DNA from 2 places in the Exiguobacterium sp. H66 genome. Region 1 is predicted to be linked to the other one. Evidence: riboswitches for the same ligand, from Rfam matches in the RefSeq annotation. Region 1 holds a riboswitch; the other holds the start of a gene.
The links. Region 1 has a riboswitch for S-adenosylmethionine ahead of KNP88_RS09135 (Na+/H+ antiporter NhaC family protein). Riboswitches for the same ligand answer to the same signal wherever they lie in the genome.
Positions count from the first base shown of each region.

Region 1 (3,709 bases):
GCCTCTTTCGTCCGTCCGGCACGAATGTCATCGTTCCAAACTTTAGACGTCAAGAAGAGTTCTTCACGTTTCACGCCGCTTTCTTTGATTCCTTTTGCGACACCACGTTCGTTTTTGTAGACGGCAGCCGTATCGATATGACGGTAACCGACGCGAAGTGCTTCTGCGACGGCAGCCGGTGCTTCCGTCTCTTCATCGACTTGCCAGACACCGAACCCGATCTGTGGAATCGTGATACCATTTGAAAGTTTTGCGTATTGCATGTATATACTCCTCCTTCAATGAAACTAGAATATGGATTTGCCTGTTCAGTTTAGCATGAACTTAGCGGAACATCTGTTTTGATGCTCATAAGCAGGGAATATAGACTGGGAAAGAGAAGAAAGTCTACTGATGCATAAACGAAGAGAGGTGTAATATCATGGTGAAATCGATTAAAAAAGTACCAAAAGGAGTCTGGACAAGCATCGCAGCACTATTAGGTGCTCAAGCCACGTTCCTCTTCCTTGGTGCCCGCAAGACAGGACGCAATCCGTGGGTATGGGGTGGAGCAGGACTCGTTCAATTTCCGCTTCCGGCGATTGCCTATTTCATTTTGAATCGTCAAGAAAAACAGAAATAAAGTGAACCCCCCGTCGCAGACGAAGCGACGGGGGTTGTTTGTTTTACGACATGTTGTTTTTCTGTGCGGCATCGCTCTTCCGGCGTGGGAAGCCGAAGAAGATTGCCAGTGATCCACAAACGAACAGTAAAAATGGATAGAACAAATAAGGAATCAGTTCGGGTGACGCCGTTTTCGTCAATTCAGCGGCAATCAAAAGTTGCGCTCCGTACGGGATGATTCCTTGAACACCACAGGAAAAGAGGTCGAGGATACTGGCTGACTTTTTCCGGTCGATGTCATACGTATCCGCGATTTCAGCAGCGAGCGGACCGGCGACAAGAATCGAAATCGTATTATTTGCTGTTGCGAGATTCGTTGCACTGACGAGGGCAGCCATACTGAACTCAGCTCCCCGGCGTTTCGAAATCTTTCGTGTCAGCGTTTCTTTGAGATAAGCAATTCCACCGTTATAGGTGATCAGGCTGACGAGTCCACCCATCAGCAACGTCAAGATTGAGATTTCTGCCATCCCCATCAATCCGTCAGACATCGCGAGGACAAACCCACTTACTCCGAAACTACCGTCGATCATTCCGATGATGCCTGTCAATAACGTCCCGCCGAGTAAGACGAGAATGACGTTGACACCAAAGAGGGCGAGCACGATGACGGAAAGATACGGAATCAGCTTATAAAATTCAAATGCTTTCGCTTCGACGACATCTCCGGAACCTGACACGAAAGCGAGTAAGATGACAGTGATGACGGCAGCAGGCAAGACGATTAAAAAGTTCGTTCTGAATTTATCACGCATGTTCGTTTTTTGTGTCCGGACAGCGGCGATTGTCGTATCTGAGATAAACGATAAGTTATCACCGAACATTGCTCCACCGACGACGGCAGCAGCGGCGAGTGCGACATTGACGCCCGTCGCGTCATGAATCCCGAGTGCGATCGGTGCAAGGGCAGCGATTGTGCCGGTCGAAGTTCCCATCGCCATCGAGATGAAAGCGGCAATGATGAACAATCCACTCATTAAAAGAGACTGGGGTAGGAAACTGAGTGCAGCGTTGACGGTCGCATCAATGGCTCCGATTGCATTCGCTGTTCCAGAAAATGTGCCGGCGAGTAAAAAGATGAAGACCATGATCATGATGTCCGGATTTCCGGCACCGCGGGCAATCCGCTCGACGGTCTGGTTGATGTCTCCCTTAGATGTCGCAGCAGCAAAAATCAAGGCGATTAAAGCTGCAATTAAAATTGGGAATTTGTAAAAGTCGTTATAGAAGATTCCTGCACCGATGAATAATACAAGGAAAACGAACAAGGGCAACAACGCCCATTTGTTCGGCGTAACCGTTTCGTTCATGTGAATCACTCCATTTCTTCAGCATACAAAAAAAGACCCCTTCGCAAGAAAGAAGGAGGTCTTTACTGAAAAAGACGCTCTTCTTATCTCTCAAGCCATAGCTTGCTGGATTTGGCACAGTACGAATCAATCGTCCGCTGCCGAAACATCATTGGGCCAGTCCCTCCGTTTCTCGCGATAAAAAGAAGTCATTTAGTTGTTTAGTCGTTGTTTAAAACACGTTTATTACCCTAACGTATCTTTTAATGCTTGTCAACTGTACCTTACTGCAGTGCTTGTTTGAGCGTCGTCACGTTTTCGTTCATCAAATCAAAGTACGATTTATCTTGTTGATCTTTTGCGACGGACTCGAGGTTATGAATCGTAATCGATTCGGCACCGATTTCTTTTTGGATGACACGGGCGACCTTTGGCGACACCGTCTCTTCGAAGGCGATATAGTTTAAGTCATGCATCTCTGCTTCCTTGACGATGGCAGCCAGCTGTTTTTGGGACGGTTCGTCAGACGGCGAGATACCGGCAATCGGCAGTTGCGTGAAACCGTAACGTTCCGCCAAGTACCCGTATGCGGCATGCGTGACGAGAAGCTCCTTTTTCGAACCGGAGTCAACAGCTTTTTGTAAATTTTGGTCGAGTTCATCTGCTTGTTTGTTAAAGAGTGCGAGGTTTTTATCAAACGTTTCCTTCCGGTCAGGTGCTTCCTTTGCTAACGCGGTCGTAATCGAGTCAGCCATTTTCTTGGCGTTGTTCGGGTCGAGCCAAACATGCGGATCGTATTGTCCATGATCGTGCGACTCTTCTTCAGCCTCGTGATCATCATGGTCATCGTGTGCGTCTTCTTCGTGCGTATGAAGCGAAGCGGAAGCCTCGAGTAAGTCGATATTTTTACTTGTCTCGACAAAACGAATGGAATTACCGGCTAAACTTTCCTTAATCTTTTCAGAGTACGGCTCAAGGGTTGTGCCGGTAAGTAAAAATAGATCGCCTTTCGCAATCGTCGTCAATTGCTTCGGAGTCGGCTCATACGAATGCGGGTCGGCGCCAGGGGGAACGATTAATTCGACCTGGACGTCTGTGCCGCCGATTTCTTTTGCAATTGCCGCAGTCGCGAATGTCGACGTATAAATTTGCAATTTACCGTCTTCTTCTGAATTTGAAGTCGATGAGCCGCATGCGGCGAGCAGACTGGCAGTTACTGTCGCGATGGTTAACGCTGGAATGATTTTTTTCATATGTGAACCCTCCAAGATAATTAAAACGTAATTGTTCCGATTTGGACTTTCTAACTATATCCGACGGAAATTAAAGCGTCAAGTCGGAATGTTGTGAAGTTCTAGTTCAAAATAAATCGGGTAAGAGAAGAATAGAAGTGAAATCGGAATGAGCCTTGGAGGTGATGAGGTGAAACGTGAAACAGCATGGTTGATGGGTGGCGCCGCTATTTTGACGACGGCTGCTGCTGGTGCGAGCATTTGGAATAATTATGGAGCCTTACTCAGATGGACGGAGCCGGTCTTGCCGCTTACCGAAAAGCAATTAGCACCACGAAATCTTTTATACAAGACGGTCAATCAGCAGGACTTGACGTTAGATATCTATTATCCGCCGGGAGAAGGGCCGTTTCCGGTCGCGATTTATGCTCATGGCGGCGCATTCGTTCGTGGAAACCGTGATGATGTGTTTAGTTTTGCTCCAATCATCGACCGGTTTTTAGAACTCGGGATTGCCGTTTGCAG
Region 1 covers NZ_JACSMQ010000004.1:247,146-250,854, forward strand. Annotated here, with positions in the region: gene KNP88_RS09125 (aldo/keto reductase) at 1-263, opposite strand, end outside; gene KNP88_RS09130 (hypothetical protein) at 422-622, shown strand; gene KNP88_RS09135 (Na+/H+ antiporter NhaC family protein) at 666-1,973, opposite strand; SAM riboswitch class I at 2,054-2,157, opposite strand; gene KNP88_RS09140 (metal ABC transporter solute-binding protein, Zn/Mn family) at 2,237-3,205, opposite strand; gene KNP88_RS09145 (alpha/beta hydrolase) at 3,375-3,709, shown strand, end outside.

Region 2 (3,709 bases), on a different contig from region 1:
CTTAGTCGATGCTTGAAACACGCATCGAAACAGTCTTCATCCCTTGCTTTCGCGCAGGAAAGACATCAACCGGTGTGGGTCAAACGACTATATTGGTGCACAAAGTGTGTTGCCTCGCGGACAATCGCTTCTTGATCATAATCGAGGGTCGCGACATGATAGGAGTCAAGCAGGCAATAGCTCCGTTTGTCCGTCGAACCGATGACTTGATAAAGGTAATCCGAACTTTCAGGCGGGACGACATGGTCTTCGGCAGAATATAAAATAAGTGTTGGAATCTCGATGGCTGGTAAGAGTGGACGTGTCTGGTCAATCAAGGTCAAAAGTTCCGATGCGCAGACGACAGGGACCTGGTCATAGATGATTTCAAACGCTTCACGTTTAATGTCTGGGGTACTTTCTTTTAAGTAGCGTGGACAGTCTTCAAAAGATAATGCTTCATAGGCAGGAATCGCTAGTGCTGCATTGATCGTAATCAATCCGTTAGCAGGTAATCCTTCCGCGACGAGTGCAAGGGCAAGTGTCGCACCCATCGATTGTCCGGCGATGAAAATGGACGAACAATGATTGGTTAAGACGTCGAACCCTTGGCGGAGGCTTTGTTTCCAATCTTCGGCAGTCGACGCTTCGAAATCACGGATGCTCGTCCCGTGTCCGTCGAGACGCGGGGCATACACGGTAAACCCTTGGGCGGCAAACTGCTCTCCGACAGTACGGACGCTTTGAGGGGTTGCGTTAAAACCGTGAGACAGTAAAATACCGATTGGACCTCGTTCAATCAAAAAAGCTTCTGCGCCAAACAGGACAGGTGATGATGAATTCATAAAGGGTTCCTCCTTCTATTAAAAAACTCGTAGTGCTTTAGGCGCACTACGAGATTCTCGTAAGTATCATCCAAAGCATCGGCTTTGCTGGTCGGAGCACCTTGCATGTTGCAGGTTGCCGTGGGTTCGTAGAGCCAGATCTCTCGCCCACTCTTGATATATCGTATAGGGATTGTCGGAATAATCATTGTGAAGAGGATAGCATTGATTGAAATACGTTGTCAAGACGTCAAAAAGAAGTCGAAATTGATAAACTGGGTAATTTGGTTTAATTTTGAAAATATGGTTGACTTGAGAAAGGAATCCCCGTAGTGTAAGCATTAGATTCACGACATAAGAACGACTTGAAACATCACACATATGAACTTCATACCGTAGCACTTATCGAGAGAGGTGGAGGGACTGGCCCTACGAAACCTCGGCAACAGACTTCTTACGTCGTACTGTGCCAATTCCGTCAGACGTTTGTCTGAAAGATGAGCTGAGCGGATTCTGCCTTAGTGCAGATGGAAGGATCCTTTTCTTTTAAGAGAAGGGTCCTTTTTTTGATGTTTTCCTAAAAAAGAGAATGAAATACAATTCATTTTGTATTTTAGAATGACCTGTGCTAGTCTTGAGCTGTATAACTCAATAACCAGTTCTTCGGGGTAGGGTGAAAATCCCAACCGGCGGTGATGCGATTGATAAATCGATGAGCCCGCGACCTGCAGTGTACGCACTGTGGCTGACTTGGTGAGACTCCAAGGCCGACGGTAAAGTCCGGATGGGAGAAGGACGAAACAATGCGCTTGGTGCCATTTTCTGAAAAAATGTTTTCAGGGAAAGGTCTGTTTCTGTATGTGTAAAAACAGAAACGCGAGACGCTTATTTCGTCAATCCTTCAATCACGACGCCCCCTTTTACAGGAGGCGTCTTTTTTATTGAAAGGAGCGGAAAAAATGGAAACATTCATGAGTTATGCGATGCAACTAGCACACATGTTAAACGGTCAAACGAGCCCGAATCCGAGTGTCGGCTGCGTCATCGTCAAACAGGGGCGGATTGTTGGTTTTGGGGCCCACCGTTATGCGGGAGGACCCCATGCCGAAGTCGAAGCGCTCCTCATGGCAGGTGAAGCAGCACGCGGAGCCGATCTCTACGTGACGCTCGAACCGTGCAATCATCACGGCAAAACACCGCCGTGTACGGAAGCGATTCTAAAAGCCGGCATTGCGCGCGTCTTTATCGCGACAGAGGACCGCCACGCGCTCGTCGCAGGAAGCGGTATCACACGTCTCCGTCAGGCGGGGATTGAGGTTGAAGTCGGGTTGCTAAAAGATAAGGCGGAGGCATTATACGAACCGTTTTGGAAGGCAATCGAACGAAAACGTCCGCATGTCACAGTGAAAGTCGCCCAAACGATGAACGGGACGGTCGCGACGGGTGAACAACGCTTTATCACTTCAGAAGCGGCACGTGCTGACGGACGGCAGTTACGCGGGACACACGACGCGATTCTCGTCGGAAGCGACACGGTGATCATCGATGACCCGGCATTGACATTGCGCAGTTCGACCGGCATCGAACCGGTCCGCGTCATCGTCGATCGGCGGGGGCGCCTGACGGATGAGTTTCAAGTCATGAATGACGGATTGAATCCGACGTATTGGTTGACGGAACAGCCACGAACAAGCGAACGGGCGAACGTGACGGTTTTCGTCGGGACGTATGCGACACCGGACCAAATCCTCGAACTTTTATATGAACAAGGTATTCGCAGTCTGTTGATTGAAGGCGGTCCCACGATTCAATCCGCATTTTTAGAAGCGGATCTCGTGGATACGATCGAACTCTATCAGGCACCGTCCCTCTTCAGTGGGACAAAGTCTCTGACGACGGAACAGGACATCGAAGACCGTTTTGATTTAGTGAAAATGAACCAAATCGGACAGGACGTCCATCTCCAGTATGTACGAAAGGAGAGGATGACATGTTTACCGGATTGATTGAAGAACTTGGCACAATAAAACGGAAAGTCCCCCGTCCGAACGGGCTGGCGCTCGAGATTGAAGCGACAGCAGTACTTGATGGAACAAAGATTGGCGACAGCATTGCCGTTGATGGCATTTGTTTGACGGTGACGGCGATGACGAAGAGCGGATTCACGGCCGATGCGGTCCATGAGACGATCCGAGCGACGTCGCTTCAGACGTTACGGGTCGGAGCAGCCGTTCAACTCGAACGCGCGATGCCGGCGAATGGACGGTTCGGTGGTCACTTCGTCAGCGGGCATATCGACGGGACGGCTCGGTTTCTCAGCCGGCGACCGGACGGCGAAGCGATGGAATACCGCTTTGAAGCAGGGGACTGGAGCAAGTACTGTATTCCGAAAGGATCGATTGCAATCAATGGTACGAGCCTGACGCTGCAACATGTCGGAAACGATGCGGTGACGATTTCATTGATTCCCCATTCACGCCAAGTTACGACGTTCGATCGCTTGCAGACGGGTGCGCTCGTCAATATCGAATGTGACTTGATGGCGAAACATCTCTATCACTTTACGCAGAAGGATGCGAAGACGGACTGGTCGGCATTTTTAGGAGGCGAAGTATGATGAACGGATTTGATTCGATTGAAGAAGCAGTGGATGACTTAAAACGCGGACGACCGATTATCGTCTGTGACGATGAAAACCGTGAGAACGAAGGGGATCTCGTGTTACTTGCGGAACACGCGACACCCGAGATGATTAACTTCATGATCACTTACGGCAAAGGACTCGTCTGTGTCCCGGTCAGTCCGGATATCGCAACACGACTCGAACTCCGACCGATGACAGATGTCAACACGGATCCGCACGGAACGGCTTTTACGATCAGCATTGATCATGAAGATGCGAAAAC
Region 2 covers NZ_JACSMQ010000005.1:11,852-15,560, reverse strand. Annotated here, with positions in the region: gene KNP88_RS09350 (alpha/beta hydrolase) at 66-824, opposite strand; SAM riboswitch class I at 885-987, opposite strand; SAM riboswitch class I at 1,203-1,307, shown strand; FMN riboswitch at 1,459-1,603, shown strand; gene ribD (bifunctional diaminohydroxyphosphoribosylaminopyrimidine deaminase/5-amino-6-(5-phosphoribosylamino)uracil reductase RibD) at 1,763-2,809, shown strand; gene ribE (riboflavin synthase) at 2,794-3,420, shown strand; gene ribA (GTP cyclohydrolase II) at 3,420-3,709, shown strand, end outside.
Region 2: it holds a riboswitch for S-adenosylmethionine, as region 1 does, so the genes downstream of both, ribD (bifunctional diaminohydroxyphosphoribosylaminopyrimidine deaminase/5-amino-6-(5-phosphoribosylamino)uracil reductase RibD) here and KNP88_RS09135 (Na+/H+ antiporter NhaC family protein) in region 1, are expected to answer to the same signal.